One region of the Propionispora vibrioides genome, then DNA from elsewhere that is predicted to be linked to it. Evidence: riboswitches for the same ligand, from Rfam matches in the RefSeq annotation. Region 1 holds a riboswitch; the other holds the start of a gene.
What was found. Region 1 has a riboswitch for cobalamin ahead of BMW43_RS14825 (glycerol dehydrogenase). Riboswitches for the same ligand answer to the same signal wherever they lie in the genome.
Positions count from the first base shown of each region.

Region 2: linked by a shared signal. The riboswitch ahead of BMW43_RS12200 (nicotinate-nucleotide--dimethylbenzimidazole phosphoribosyltransferase) and the one ahead of BMW43_RS14825 (glycerol dehydrogenase) in region 1 are both predicted to bind cobalamin.

Region 1 covers NZ_FODY01000020.1:51,181-59,134, reverse strand. The annotation lists gene BMW43_RS14845 (FecCD family ABC transporter permease) at 1-615, opposite strand, end outside; gene BMW43_RS14840 (ABC transporter substrate-binding protein) at 625-1,584, opposite strand; gene BMW43_RS14835 (sugar phosphate isomerase/epimerase family protein) at 1,770-2,732, opposite strand; gene BMW43_RS14830 (TonB-dependent receptor plug domain-containing protein) at 2,805-4,712, opposite strand; cobalamin riboswitch at 4,869-5,049, opposite strand; gene BMW43_RS14825 (glycerol dehydrogenase) at 5,144-6,250, opposite strand; cobalamin riboswitch at 6,383-6,565, opposite strand; gene BMW43_RS14820 (adenosylcobinamide amidohydrolase) at 6,648-7,745, opposite strand; gene BMW43_RS14815 (hypothetical protein) at 7,812-7,954, opposite strand, start outside.
Region 2 covers NZ_FODY01000014.1:86,399-94,352, forward strand. The annotation lists gene BMW43_RS12175 (response regulator transcription factor) at 1-185, shown strand, start outside; gene BMW43_RS12180 (guanine permease) at 356-1,438, shown strand; gene eutJ (ethanolamine utilization protein EutJ) at 1,468-2,283, shown strand; gene BMW43_RS12190 (iron-containing alcohol dehydrogenase) at 2,370-3,530, opposite strand; gene cobS (adenosylcobinamide-GDP ribazoletransferase) at 3,858-4,622, shown strand; cobalamin riboswitch at 4,742-4,943, shown strand; gene BMW43_RS12200 (nicotinate-nucleotide--dimethylbenzimidazole phosphoribosyltransferase) at 5,069-6,097, shown strand; gene eutS (ethanolamine utilization microcompartment protein EutS) at 6,398-6,739, shown strand; gene BMW43_RS12210 (EutP/PduV family microcompartment system protein) at 6,743-7,186, shown strand; gene pduA (propanediol utilization microcompartment protein PduA) at 7,179-7,451, shown strand; gene pduB (propanediol utilization microcompartment protein PduB) at 7,484-7,954, shown strand, end outside.

The sequences.
Region 1 (7,954 bases):
CCAGCGGCGGTAGTCCAGACCGCCGACCAGCCAGAACAAAAACTCTCTGACCCGCTGCTCATTGAGTACTGTCAATATAGCCGACGTCACGGCACCCAGCAGCATACTGATCGCCACCCCACCCAGGAGCAGCATCGCCGGCGACAGCTTCCCCTGACGCAGCGCCAGCAGCACGATAAGCCCGACAGCCAGGAGAGCTCCCAGCAAGGCACATACGGGCATGTAAAAGATGTTTAGCGAAGTCAAGCCCAGCGCGATGGCACTCACCGCCCCCAGAGCGGCTCCGCTGGAAACTCCGATAATCCCCGGATCGGCCAGGGGATTATTAAAGATCCCCTGCAAAACAGCACCGGACACCGCCAAAGCGGCACCGGCCAAGATTCCCACCAGAACCCGCGGCAGCCGGATATGCCAAACAACGGCGGTCTGTTCCGCCGTAGGCATTGCAACCTGACCGACAGGAAGCGCCAGTTGCTGTCCGGCAATTGCCAGCACGCTATCGGCCGGCACCGTCACCTGTCCGGTCATCAATGACCAGCCTACCGTGCTCAGCAAGGCGACAGACAGCACGGTAAAAAGCAGGAACTTGCCTCTTAATTTATGTAATATGTTCATTAATCAGCCTCACTTGGTATTCATATAATCCGGATAAGCCGCTTTGGCCACTCCTTCAACGCCAAATACAATATACTGGGAGGTACAACTGAGATACCGTTCGGGAATGACTTCCAGCCTGTCTGTTTGTACGGCAGGAACACTCTGCAGTCCCGGATCGCTCATGATATCCGTCCGCGAAGTCTCCTGATTTGCTTTCCCTTGATAGTCCCAGGTCGGCAGCAGCAAAACATCAGGCCGGGAAGCAACCAGTTGCTCCTTGGTCATCATATCATAGGGTCCAAGCCCGGCTTTTACTGCCGCACTGACCGTTCTGGCCTGCTCACAGATATCGGCAAACGTACTGTCCTTCCCGCCGGTTGCCCCGGCCGCCGTCAGCTTGGCAACGACTTTCTCCTGCCCGGCTTGTACAGGGTCCAGTTTTCGCCGGACCTCGGCCAGTTTTTCCTCCATCGTCCGGACCAGTTGTCTGCCTTGCTCTGCTTCCCCCACGACCTGAGCGATGACAGTAATGGTTTGTTCCACTTCCTTAATCGTGTGAGGAGTTTTATAGACGTATACAGGTATACCCGCATCACGCAGCGTCTGGGGTAAATCGGCCGGCAGCCAGTCGGCCACCAAAACCAGATCAGGGTTCAGCGCAATCACCGTTTCCGCCTCGGCCCGTATTTTATGCGGAACCGTTCCGGCCTGCTCCACAATATTCGATATACTCGCATCCTCCGCTAAATGAGTCAGGGCGGCAATCCTGTTCGCCGGTACCAGTCCGGTGATGATTTCGTCGGTTCCCAGCGTCAGAGAAACAATGCGCTGCGGTTTATGGGTTAACTGCAGAGGGTGCCCCTGACTGTCGGTCACCGTATAATCTTCCGCCACCGGCTGCTGTTGCCCGGCGCCATGGCCGCAGCCGCTCAGCAACGCCATCAGCAGCATCCATATGAATAAGACGCTCAGCCATCTTTGTTTCAAAAAGGTTACCTCCTTACGCTAAGGCGTATCTTCAAACTATCCAAAACGCTCCCTGACGGCGCTTTTTATGCCATACTTCATTACATTTTTTTTTGGAATAGGGGCCGCTATTCCTGCAAAAATTCGCGTGCCCCTTTGGGGTATAATCCGCCTGGCGCAAAAAAACCTCGCCATGGATCATTCCGTTAGCTCGAAGACACGCCTAAGGCCTGCTGCTGCTGAGTTATTTTCTCGCTCCAGTCTTGCAGCGAAGTCTGGATAAATTCATGCACCACATACTCCGGCTGTATATATTGAATGAGTTGCCGGACTGCCGGACTGCTAAACGGCAGATGCTCATCAATTCGCAAAACATGGCTCATAGTTTCCGCCATGGTATATTCCGTCTTTAGCTTTTGCCTGCTTCGCCTTACATATTCCCCTGATAGGGAACGGTGCAGATGAATGCCTTTGATGCGTTCTTTATATTTGCCCAGTGCCTTTACTGTGTCGATAATATAGGCCACGCCCTCTTCTTCCGTTGTCAATGCCGGATTGGTATTCATCAAGTGACCGGTATCCAGCATAATGCCCACTCTGGGATGGGCAATTCCTTCCAAAAGCCGGGCCGTCAAATCCCTGTTGGTGAGAGTCATTCCCGGCCACCAAAGATTTTCCAGGAGCAACGTCATATGCTCCGGTATTTCTTGGACCAGACTATTCAATACTTCCAGAGCCGCCTCCACTACTTCGCAATCATTATATCGAAAGTTCCAGTCGAATGCTTCGCTTGGAGCAGTATGACTGACATGAAACACCGCATACCGGGCACCAGTCTGCCCGGCGGCGCGGATATTCTCCCGGTACAGTTGAAGCCAATCTTCCCGGTGTAAACCACCATAGCAGGCTTTGATTTCTGCCTCATTCTTAAAACTTTTCGCCAGAGCCTTCGTATCGCCCCGCCAAAAATCCAGCCAATAGGGCCAAAACCGCAAATGCACGCCATAAACCCATTCCGGCCGGTGAATACGGCTGTCCCAGGCATCGCAGAGCATAAGCTCCAAACCGTCGAGCTGATTCCGTTCCAGAAACAGACGAAGACAGGTGGCGCTATGGCTGATTAAATCTAAATCAGTTTGGTAGTTGGATAAGTTTACAAGTTGCAGCATGACTTCCTCACAAAAATAAAATTACGAGAGAAGATCCCCGGCATCAGGCATCTTCTCTCTTTCCTCTGTTGCTTAGAATTGATATTGAACTCCGAGTTGATAGTTGCGGCCAGGGCTGGTATACCATTCACCAGGACTACCGCCATAGTCGGATCTGGCATAGGACTGTTCTGCATAGAACTTATCTAACAAATTATTAACCCGCAAAAAGGTTTTTGTATTGGGGGTTATTTTATAGTTCAAGGCCAAATCCCATACCCAATAGGTGTTTTCAGGAAAATAGTTGCTATAAGCAGCACTATTTTGCGGACCTGGTTTATCAAACACACCACGGCCCTGCAAATGAACATCGTATTTTTCCTGACGATAATCTACTCCTACATTCCAGTATCCTTTGGGAATACAGCCATCTACATTTTGCGACCGTTCAACCGTAGGATCGATAGTAGTGTGAGTATAACCGATATATGTACTCAATTGCTCCGTCAACTTTTTGTTTAACTGAATGTCCCAGCCATGAGCTTTTTCATCAAAATTAACGTACTTATATGAACTCATGTCAAACCCTACGGCATTGCTGGAATCTCTTCTGAATAGATGAAATGCGGTGCTCAACGTATCACTTAATTGATGATTCACACCAAGTTCCAGATTGTCACCTTTTTCCGCTTTCAAATTATAATTGCCGTAAGTGTCATTAAACACTTGATAAGGGGTCGGCACAATAAAATATTTATTATAAGAAATATAGTAATTTGTCTCATCGCTGGCTTTATATCCGATATTGACGTGTGGCGAAGTATTGGAACCGTATTGCGTACTGTCATCATAGCGGATGCCGGAAGTCAGCTTCCATCGCCGGTCCAAATCCCACTCATCCTGAACATAGTAGGCAGAATTGCTGATCTTTTTATTCCCGCTGGAAACCACTTTGTCCCGTGAATATTCAAAACCACCGGTAACGGTGTGATTGTCGGCAAAGGTTTGAGTAAACTCGTCCTGCAACCGCATAGTTTTTACTTTTGTCCAGGATGTACCTATACCCATTCCCCAATAGGGATCATTGGTTTGGAACGTATTATCATATACACCATTATAAAAAGTCAGCCGGTTTTTTAGATTGTCCGTTAATTGATTATTATAAATCAATTTCCAATTGTAATTATCCATATTCCCCGGATTACGCTGGCTTAGATAATAATTCGTTCCCGAATACATATAGTCCGACTGATACTTCTGATAGTCAAAGGTTATGTCCGACTTTTCATTAATCGCCTTAGTCAGTTTAAAGGTTGTGGTCTCTGCATTACGGTGCTCTGGAACCGTAGTGCCGTTAGCATCCCTATAATCTCCCATGATATCCTTCTGGCTGGTAACAACCCAACTGTAATCGCCTGATTTGCCTTGATTCATGAAAGCATAGTTTTCCTTATCATAGCTGCCGCCGGTATAGGTCAGCGTACTTTTGTTTTCCTCAGCCTTTCGCGTAATAATCTGAATAACCCCGCCTTTGGCATTTGCCCCATATAGAGAGGCGGCGGCTCCTTTTAGTATTTCAATTCTTTCCACATTATCCAGATTGCCGTATGCGGCGGCAGCAAAATTAACCCCTGCCGCATCCACTCTGACACCGTCAACTAATACAACGATTTTATCGGAACCGTTAATTCGCAGCATGTTCGACGCTTCATAACCAATACCTGTACCGAAATTATTGATGGTTACACCGGGTACATTCCGTAAGGCTTCCGATAAATCAGAGTAATGCTGTTCTTCAATATCCTTACGGGTAATCACCGTCAGGTTGGCATTAGATTCTGAAAGCTTTACCGGTGTCTTGGTAGCTGTTACTACGATGGGATCAAAATCAAACTGGTTATCCTCGCCTTCCGCCCAGGATATTCCCGGGATTTGGCAGAGAACGGCGCTGCTGAGCAAGGCACAGAGCACGGCTTTACTGTGTTTTCCTTTCCTTTTCAATGTTTTCCCCCCAATAAAATAAGTCCTCCACGCGAGCGGGAAGGACTTAGAAAATAGGGCCGCTCAATCAAAAATCCCGGCACATATGTAGCCGGGATGATAGATGAAAACGAAAGACCTGCATCTAAAATCCCCTTCCCATCGCTCGTGGGTCAAACGGTGATTGTCAAACAGGCAGTTCTCCTGGCTCTGAATCATCGCGCAGCCAAACCTTCCCAGGATTTTCATCCCAGTGGCATTTTTTTGGCCTTGCTCCTCATTACAGTGGCGGGACCGCGCCGGCATTACACCGGACTTCCCTATTAAGCCTTACGGCACCTGTTTCTTACTATGTAGTTTGTACTATTTATAACTTTCGTGTTAAAAATAGCACATTACGGTAACGATGTCAAACGGTTCAGGTGTGAAATACTGTATACTATTGTAAAAGCTCAGTTCCGCCACTCTTTCAGGCAATGCTTGCCCCACGCATCGGCCGCCAGAATGGCTGCATAGACTCCGTCGACAGTAACGGCAAAGGGCTCATTATGCACCGTTTCGCCGCCGGCACAAACTGCTTCTGCCACTTGGTAGATTCTCTCATCGGAAACTTGTTTTACGCCGATGTCCGCCAAGGTGACCGGCAGCCCAACCTCGATGCAAAACTTTATAACCCGCTCGATTTCTTCGGTCTTTCTATTTTCCATTACCAGTTGCACCAGCGTGCCGAAAGCAACCTTCTCACCATGATACATCGCATGAGTTTCCGGTAACAGGGTAAACCCGTTGTGTACGGCATGCGCTGCCGCCAGCCCGGAGCTTTCAAACCCCAGACCACTGAGTAAAGTATTGGCTTCTACAACCTTTTCCACTGCCTCCGTAACGACGCCCTTCTCCACTGCCAGCTTGGCCGGAAAGCCATAGTCCAGCAAAGTATCAAAGCATAGCCGCGCCAGGCATAACGCCGCCGCAGTGGACAAGCCGCCTGGTAAATTAAGCGCCGGAGCTTTGCTGCAGGCCTCAGCCTCAAACCAGGTGGCCAGCGCGTCACCCATGCCGGACACAAACAAGCGGATCGGCGCCTTGGCGATAATTGACGTATCCACCAATACCAAATCCGGATTTCTGGGCAGAACCAGATAGGACTCAAAGACTCCCTGTTCGGAATAAATAACCGACAAAGCACTACAGGGTGCATCGGTGGCAGCAATGGTAGGTACAATCGCCACCGGCAGCTTGGCGTAATAAGCTACTGCCTTAGCCACATCCAGCGCTTTGCCGCCGCCGACTCCGACAATCACATTAGCGCCAAGCCGTTCCGTGATGCCAACCAGTCTGTCAATTTCAGCCTTCGAACATTCGCCCCGAAAGGTTTCCAACGAGCAGGTAACCTGGTGCTCGCTGCAGCTTTGCCGTAATTCCGCTTCAACCGACTGCAGCCCCCGTTTGCCACCAATGCACAGCGCACAATTGCCTAAGAGCAAAATGTGGCGGCCAATATTTTTCATGGCACCACTGCCTTGCACATACCGACTGGGAGATATCATAATCCGTTCCATATCATACCCACCTTACCTTCTCAATTTTTTTATAAATAAAAAAACTCCCTTTGCGGGAGTATGCTTACGCTAATCGGACAGACAACGGCCTTGGCCTATGCGTAATCCCCTCCCCATCGCTCGCAGGTTATAACGGTGATTGTTAAACAGGCAGTTCTCCTGGCTCCGGATCATCGCGCCGCCAAACCTTCCCAGAAACTTCATTCCAGTGGCATATTCTTGGCTTTGCTCCCCATTACAGTGGCGGGACCGCGCCGGCATTACACCGGACTTCCCTATTAAGCCCTAACGGGCACCTGTTTCTTGCTTATGTAATTTGTACGATTTGTAACTTTCGTGTTAAAAATAGCATATTATAGTAACAATGTCAAATATCTTATTTGAAAAAGGCAGAGTTTTATAAACTATTTTTCACGGTCATTGTCTTACTTGCCAGCATCGCCAGCAGCCTGCCCCAGGCCGTCAAATAATCCTCCAATTTCCCCCCGCCAATTTGCGGTGCACCTATGCCAAAACGGGAACTTACCTGTTCGATTAGCTCCTGTCCGGTCCGACGGACTTCTTCCGGGTTCAACAGCCCCCAAAGCCATTGGTCCAGCAAATGGACATAGAGTGAAGTGTAGGTTACCAGCCGGGAATTGGCATCCAGGCATCGCAACCGTTGTAAAAACCGCACTTGATCGGAATCACCGCTTTCTTGCCGATAAAAATCCCACAGGGTTTCCTCCCGCACACCAAACCGCTTGAGCCGCCGCAGCGAACTATACTGCAGCGTGGGCGACAGTCCGGTCTGCCGCTGCAACGCTTCCTTTACGGCCTGTTTAACCACACAGCCGATCAGTTCACCCAGCTTGGCATGCTTTCCCGCACTCTCCAAATACAGGGGCGAGTGGGGATTGGCAATGATCATAGTCTGATCGGTGCCTGAGCCGGTTGCCAGACCGGTGGAGTAATTGCTGCCGGCCATCAGCTCCTGCAAAGCGGCGGTTTTGGCCTCCGTGCAGGTCACCAGCGCCCGTACCAGTGAGGCCGGCGGCATATCCGCATCAATCACTAAGAAGATATTGATCGTACCCGGCTTATACAAGGTATTTCGTTCCGCCGGTTCAAAATACGTGGCCGGGTCGCCCACCCTTCCCCCGTTCTCCTCAATTCCGCCGGTGACCAGCGCCGTAACCTGCAAGCTCTGGTAACAGGCCGTATGAATGGCCACATTGTCCATCGCCGCTGCCGTAGCCATACCGGAAACCGTATCCGGCGCCAGATCCAACCCGGCCGCGGCCTGACGCATGTATTCGTCATAATTGGCCGCCCGCCAGGTACAGCTGCCGTTAGGTACGGCGCAGTCGTAATTAAACACGGCCGTCAACTGTTCCTGATACCCTCCGTTATAGATGGAGGTACTGAGAACTTTACGGGACTCTTTAAACCGGATGATGATGCTTTTTTCGGACCGGTAAACCGAATCGCCATTCGCTAGCTCATATATCTTCATAACTTCCTCCGTATCTGACAACCCGCCTTAGGGGCACTAAAAAACATACGACCTGACCTGCAAGCCTTACAATTCGGGCAACGCAAAAACATTATTGAAAATCATCCTCAGAATTTGATCGGCTACCACCGTATCATCCAACGGATAGGGTTTCAGGAGCGGCGTAATTTTTTCAGCCACCGCTGCCGGATCGATGGCCAGCGCCCTGT
Region 2 (7,954 bases), on a different contig from region 1:
CGAAAAAAATGCTGCAAAACTCTGATTATACGGCGATTTGCATTGCCGCGGAGGTGGGCTATAAGGATGCCAGCTATTTTAGCCGCGTATTCCGCTATGCTGTCGGTATGACGCCGAATCAATACCGTCACGCCGTCCAGTCCGGCCAGCTTCTGCTGCCAACAGGCTGCCCCGAAAGCAATTAAAGACAGGGAACGTTAAAAAGGAGTCTGCCTTAAGGCAGGCTCCTTTTGGCCTATGGGACTTTTTTTACTTTTTCTGATAGTTTTATGTCAATTCACCTTCCAGTAGTAGGAAGGACGGCAGCTAAGCCGAATAGTAGGAACATACACTTGATAAAATGGGGGTCTCCGGGGTGAATATACAGGATATTCTAGCGGCAATCAGTGTGCTTATTAACGGGATTCCGGCAGGGTTGTATGCCATGTCTTTTGGTTTTGCCGCCGTGCCTACGGCCATCGGTTTTGCCGTCGGCGTTATCGGCTGCGGTTTGTTCGGGCTTGTCACACCGATTTCCTTTCAGGCGGAAACGATTACTTTGGCCGGAACGTTGGGAAAATCACCGCAGGAACGGTTTTCGATTATTTTTCTGGAAGGGGCTATTCTGCTTGCCGTTGGCCTGCTTGGCTTTTTCCAGGCGCTTGTAACCTTTATTGGACCTGTTATTACGAGCGGAATGATGGCCGGGGTAGGCATTATTTTAGCCCGTGTAGCCGTTGAGATGGTGCGGCGGCGGCCAGTCGTAGGCGCCGTATCGGTTTTGTCGGCGCTGGTCGCTTATTATATAACACCGAATCCCGGCGACAAGCTTGTTTATACGATTGTTGTGTCCGTTATTCTCACATCGGTGGTAGAAACCCTTTGGTTCCGGTCGGAACAACAGGCCGGTGCTGTGACCAAAGAACGATTTGTGCTGCAGAAGCTGGTTATGAACCGGAATGTTGTCCGCAGTGCTTTGGCTATCTGTGCATTGAATGTGGGCGCCAATATTGCTTTTGGCTCTATTACGGCTAAAACATTGGCAAACAGCGAGGTGAACCTGGATCACCTTACCATCGTAAGCAGTCTGGCCGATATGGGATCGGCGCTCTTTGGCGGCGGACCGGTGCAGGCCATTATTTCCGCTACCGGCGCTGCGCCTCATCCCCTGTGGTCGGCCCTGGCCATGATGGCCATGATGGCTCTTCTGTTATTGAGCGGCATGTTGCCCAGGCTGGGACGGTATGTCTCAGGCGAGTCCATCGCCGGTTTCCTGCTCGTGCTCGGTGCGATCGTAACGGTTCCGGCCAATGCAGCACTGGCCTTACAGGGCGGTATCGGCAGCGCCGGTTCCGTGATCGGCGGCGTCACGCTGGCGGTGACGGCTGTTACCGATCCGTTTATCGGTATGCTTAGCGGTCTTTGCGTGCAATGGCTGCTCAGCGTATTTTCCTTGTAAACCTTAGACCGGAGAGAGGAGTAAAACCTATGGAGCCTTATGCAAAGATTTATCAACTGCAGGAATTAATCGAGACGAAGCGGGCGGCGGACCGTCCGGGTCCCTATAAGGTAGGCGTCGATCTGGGCACAGCTGATGTGGTGCTCGTTGTGACGGACAGTGAAGGGAATCCTGTGGCCGGCAGCATGGAATGGGCGTCTGTCGTAAAGGACGGTCTTGTTGTTGATTTTCGTGGTGCCACAGAGATTGTGGAGCGATTAAAAAAAGAAGTGGAAGGTATTCTCGGCGTGACTCTTGATAAGGGAGCTACGGCGATTCCGCCCGGGACGGTCGGGCGAAATGCTGCTGCCTGCGGCCATGTCATTGCCGGCGCCGGTCTCGATCCGGTCTGCCAGGTCGACGAACCGGTGGCGGCCGCAAGGGCACTGGGCATTAAAGACGGCATTGTTATCGATATCGGCGGCGGTACGACAGGTGTTGCGGTATTGAAAAACGGCGAGATTGTTTTATCGGAAGATGAGGCGACAGGCGGTACCCATATTACTTTGGTACTGGCAGGCGCCTTTCATATCAGTACGGACGAAGCGGAAAAAATGAAGCGCGATTCGTCACGGCACAAGCAGCTTTTACCGGTTATCCTGCCTGTTATTGAGAAAATGGCAACCATCGTGAGAAACATGCTGGCCGGTCACGGGGAATATGACGACTATCCCGTTTATGTGGTCGGCGGCACGGCGTATCTGACCAACTTCGGCGAAGAGTTCAGCAAGGCTTTTGGACGTACTGTCCATGTGCCGCCTCATCCATTGCTGGTGACGCCGCTGGGCATTGCCATGTTTGCCTAAGTATAAGTAATGAAAATAGGAAAATGTAAAGGAAAAAGACGAAAGATCCGGAAGATCTTTCGTCTTTTTCCTTTACGGCAGTTATATCAGATGGCCGCCCGGAAGAGGTTTTCCATCTCTTGTTGTGTAGCCTGGCGGGGGTTAGTCAGGCTGCACATGTCCTTCAGGGCATTGGCGGCAAGGAGGGGGATATCGTTTTCGTTGAAGGCTTTGATTTCCCGAAGCCCCGGCGGAATGCCCACCGCCTTTGATAAGGTGCGGATGGCGATGATTGCCGCCTGGGCGCTTTGTTCCAGCGACATATTTCGCGTATCGATGCCGAAGGCTTCACTGATATCACGGAATTTTTCCAAGGTTACAGCGGAATTGTACTCCGCCACGACAGGCAGCATGATGGCGTTGCACAGGCCATGGGGCAAATTGTAGAAGCCGCCGAGTTGATGGGCTGCTGAATGCACATAACCGACGCTTGCATTATTAAAGGCGATGCCGGCCAGGTAGGCCGCATTGATCATCATTTCACGGGCTTCCAGGTCCTTGCCGTTATGGACGGCCGTAGGCAGGTAATTGGCCACCAGCTCGATTGCTTTCAGGGCCTTGCAGTCCGTTACCGGCGTGGCATTGGTGGAGATATACGCCTCAATGGCATGGGTTAAGGCGTCCATGCCGGTCGCCGCGGTTAAGGAGGGCGGCATATCGATCATTAAGGTCGAATCGTTGACGGCGATACGCGGCGTGATGCGCCAGTCGGAAATGGTCATCTTCACGTGCCGCTCTTCGTCCGTGATGACGCAGAAACGGGTCAGTTCACTGCCCGTACCTGCCGTCGTATTGATTGTAAAGAGCAGGGCCGAAGGTTTTTTCAGCTTGTTCAGGCCCTCATAGTCATTGATCCGTCCACCGTTAGTGGCCAGAAAAGCGACAGCCTTGGCACAGTCGTGCGGTGAGCCGCCGCCAAAGGACATAAGGAAATCACAGCCGTTGTCGGCAAAAAGCTTCAAGGCTTCCTGGGCATTGGTGACGGTCGGATTGGGATGAACGCCGTCATACATGACATAAAGCAGTCCAGTGCTTACCAAGACGCCGGTTACGCGCGCCATAAGCTTGCTTTGCGCCAGAAAGGCATCGGTTACAATGAGTGCCTTACGCAGCTTCATCGGTTTCAAATATTCGGCAAGTTTTTCCAGACTACCGGCACCGATCAGGCTGATTGGCGCCATAAAATATTCATGGATCTGATTGTCCACTCTTTGTCAGCTCCCTGTCATTGATTCGTCTGTTTCATCGTATCATTTCATTTTGGCGCTTACAAGAGCCGGAGGGGCCTTTTGGGGCAAGTCGGCAAGATAAGTCTATAATGGGAAAAATTATTAATGAAAGGTCTGTCTGTAGTGCAAAAAGGCTTCTAACCCATTAGGGGGAAGAAGAGCAATTTATTATCATAATGAAGCAATTATCTGGCTTAGATGGATATTCATTTCATTATATAATAAGACTAACATGTTTAAATGGCCATTGAACTGAGTGCCGAATTTTCCATCTTCTTATCCTTAAACTTTGTGAGGGATCTATCCATGAAACCAAAACAATGGCTGGACGATTTTATTACCGGTTTTCAGTTCTTAACGCGGATAGAAATCTGTAAGCACCATGACAGTTCGTTGGAGAGTTTTGGACGAAGCGTCAAATTCTTTCCGCTCATCGGAGCGATGCTTGGTCTGCTGTTAGCGGCATTTCTGTGGGGGGCCAGACAGTATTTCGGCGGTTTGGGACCGCAGAATACGCTGGTAGCCGCTTTGATCATCGGGGAAGTGGTCCTTACCGGGGCGCTTCACTGGGACGGTTTTATGGATACCTTTGACGGTGTATTTTCCGGCCGGGACCGGGAGCGCATGCTCGAAATCATGAAAGACAGCCGTGTCGGCGCCTTTGGTGCTATGGCCTTGGCTCTGGCGCTGTTAGCCCGGTTCACCATTCTTACTGATCTGGAGCCGCAACTGCTGCCCGGGGTGGTGATCCTGATGCCTGTAGCCGGCAGGCTCGCTGTGGTCATGACCATTACCTTCTTTCCTTATGCCAGGCCGAGCGGCCTGGGCCATGTCTTTCCTTCTCACCGGGAGACAGGCAATCTTTATGTGGCGCTTTTGTTTGCGGCAGCCATGTTCGCCTTTCTGGGTCTGAAAGCTGCCATAGCCGGCAGCAGCGCCGTTGGCTGCGGTCTTTTGTTTGCTGCTTATGTGAGCGGCAAACTGGGCGGTGTCACCGGTGATGTATACGGCGCTGTCAACATTGTTACGGAGTTGGCCGCAGCCGCGCTCTTTCTGTTTTTGTTTTCGTAACAAGCGCTGCTTTTGAGGAAAAGATAGGACTTTTTTTACAGCCTTGCCGACTTTTTTGCTGACTCGGGAAAATGGATAGGAGAAGGTCTTTTCCTAGCGAAGTGCTAGGTATAATTTCATAGAGATGCCACCAACCAGGTGCCTCTTAGCCTAACAATAAGAGGAGAATAGGGAAGCTCGGACAGGACATAGTCCTGAAACGACGCGGTCGCGCCACTGTAATCGGGGAGAATTTTCAGCACATGCCACCGGAAAGCCGGGAAGGCGCTGAACGTTTTTTGATCCGCTAGCCAGGAGACCTGCCTGTTATGGCTGTCATTTTTCTCCGCGTCAGAGAAAATGCCGGAAGGATAGGAGCTGGAAGTCAAAGCACCTGCCTTTTAGGCAGGTGCTTTTTGTCGGTCGGGATGATTACGGACAATAATTCACCATAGGAGGGAAAGACGATGGATTTTGAAAAAGTGGTTGATGAACTGATTGACGGTGCGGCCAAGCCGCTCCATAGCCTGGGCCTTTTGGAAAAACATCTGAAAAAGGTGCTTTTGGCCTGGGGCAGACTTGATAAGAAAATTCGCCCCTATCACATCATTTATGCGGCCGATAATGGTGTCGTCGAAGAGGCTGTCGCGCCGGACCCGGTTGAATTTACCTATTTGCAGGCGCGCAATATGGCGGCCGGTCTGGCAACAGTCAGTTGCTTTTGTCAAATCAATCAGATTCCCTATGAAGTGATCGACATAGGCATTCGCGATAAGCGCGAAGCAGGCATCAACAAAAAAGTTGCCTTCGGGACAAAAAACTTTATGAAAGAAGAAGCGATGAGCCGCGAGGAGTTTCAACAAGCCTGGCAGGTTGGCGTGGAACGGGTGCAACAAGCCGTAAGGGAAAAACAAGCAAATCTTTTGTCCTTTGGCGAAATGGGCATTGGCAATACAACGACTTCGTCGGCGGTGCTCCATGCACTGACCGGGATGCCGCCTGAATTTGTCGTCGGCCACGGCGCCGGACTCAAATCGCCCGAAGCACTGCGGCGCAAGCGGCTTATTGTAGAGAAGGGCGTCGAAAAGCACATGGTCAAGCTTCACGACGTAGAAGATATTTTGCGCTGTGTGGGCGGTTTTGATATTGTGGCCATGTGTGCCAGTATGGTCGAATGCGGCAAACTAAAGATTCCTTTTGTGCTGGACGGATTTATTACGGCTGTGGCTTACGCCTGTGCCGTCCGCATCGACAGCAAACTGGACCGTTACGCGCTGCCGTCCCATATGTCCAAGGAACCCGGTATGGCCTACTGTCTCCTGTTGGGCAACATTATGGCTGAAGATGTGATCATTCACGCCGGCATGGGCCTCGGGGAAGGTACCGGCGCAGTGCTGATGGTGTCTATGCTGAAAACCATGCTTTATGCCATGCAGCATGTGGCGAGGATTTCCGATTTTTTGGCCGAGGCGGGCAAGAAGGAACTGGCCATGTAGGAAACCGGTCATAGCGAGTGGTCTGTCCCTCCTTGCGGTAAAATCCTTTTGCGTTTTTAAATTAGGAAGAGAAAGTACCCTTCTTAGTAAAGAAGGGCGCTTTCTCTTTTTTTGTAAAAGAAATAGGGTAATACAACAAAATAATCCTATTGCTTTTTCCCTGGGGAGGAAGGGGGAAAAAAGCTTTTTTGAAAGCAGCAATTATGTACGGTCGCTTGGCAAAATTTAAGCAAGGTAGAAAGACAGAAAAATCAAATATGTGTAAAGACAACGATGATTTAGCACAACGTGGAGGATGCTATGGCCTTAGACAAACCGCGCATGGTTCAAGAGTATGTGCCGGGCAAGCAGGTGACTCTTGCTCATTTGATTGCCAATCCCAAAAAGGATTTATGCGAAAAACTCGGTCTCACTGCTGTTTCGGCGATCGGAATTTTAACGATCACTCCCTGTGAAGCAGCCATTATCGCCGCCGATGCGGCAACGAAGACCGCCGCTGTGACCATCGGTTTTATGGACCGTTTTACGGGTTCTGTGGTTATTACCGGCAATATTTCGGCGGTGGAGGCGGCGCTTAACCAGGTCGTTCATCTGCTTGGTGACGGACTGGGCTTTTCCGGGCCGAAGGTTACGCGCTCCTAGCCGATGCGGCAGGTTATGTTTGTCGGCGCTGTCGGTGCAGGGAAGACATCGCTGATTCATGCATTGGAAAAAAAAGAGCAACAGGTGGCAAAGACGCAGGCCATCATGTTTCATGACGGTACGATTGATACACCGGGCGAATATGCCCAGATGCCGCGGCTTTACTCGGCGCTCATGGTAACCGCGTCCCAGGCGTCGCTCATTGCGGTTGTGCAGGATGGCATTCGTACCGGTCCGGTACTGCCGCCCGGTTTTGCGACCATGTTTGCCAGGCAATCCATCGGGATCATTACGAAAATCGATTCGCCTGAGGCCAGACCGGAACAAGCTCGTGTTCGTCTTTTGGAAAGCGGGGTCAGCGGTCCTATTTTTGCTGTGTCTGCTTTTACAGGAGAAGGAATAGAAACATTGCTGAAATTCCTCGAAAGGAGGTGCGACAATGAGTGAAGCTTTAGGAATGGTGGAAACGAAAGGCCTGGTTGGCGCGATTGAAGCGGCTGATGCCATGGTCAAATCGGCCAACGTCATCCTCGTCGGCTACGAAAGGATCGGTTCCGGTCTTGTAACCGTTATGGTGCGGGGTGATGTGGGAGCCGTCAAATCGGCTGCCGATGCAGGCGCAGCGGCAGCCCGTAAGGTAGGGGAGGTCGTTTCCGTTCATGTAATTCCTCGTCCTCATACTGATGTGGAAAAAATTTTACCGAAGGTGTAAGCCAGGGAAATATTATGGAGGTGACCAGATAAATGCAAGAACAATTGATTGACAAGGTAATGGATGAAATTAAGAAAAGGATGGAAGAGCAGGCGCCGGCCAGTAAAGCTCAAGCCGCGGCTTGTCCGGCAAATCCGGGCATGACCGAATTTGTCGGAACGGCCATCGGCGATACGATTGGCCTTGTGATTGCCAATGTAGACCCTTCGCTGCATGAAATGATGAAGATTGACCCCAAGTACCGCTCTATCGGTATTTTAGGCGCCCGTACCGGTGCCGGCCCTCACATTATGGCTGCCGATGAAGCGGTCAAAGCGACCAATACGGAAATCGTAGCCATCGAGTTGGCCCGTGATACGAAAGGCGGCGCCGGCCATGGCAGCTTGATTATTTTTGGGGCCGAAGAGGTTTCCGACGCAAGACGGGCTGTGGAAGTGGCCTTGAAGGAACTGAACCGCACGTTCGGTGATGTATACGGCAATGACGCCGGCCATATTGAACTG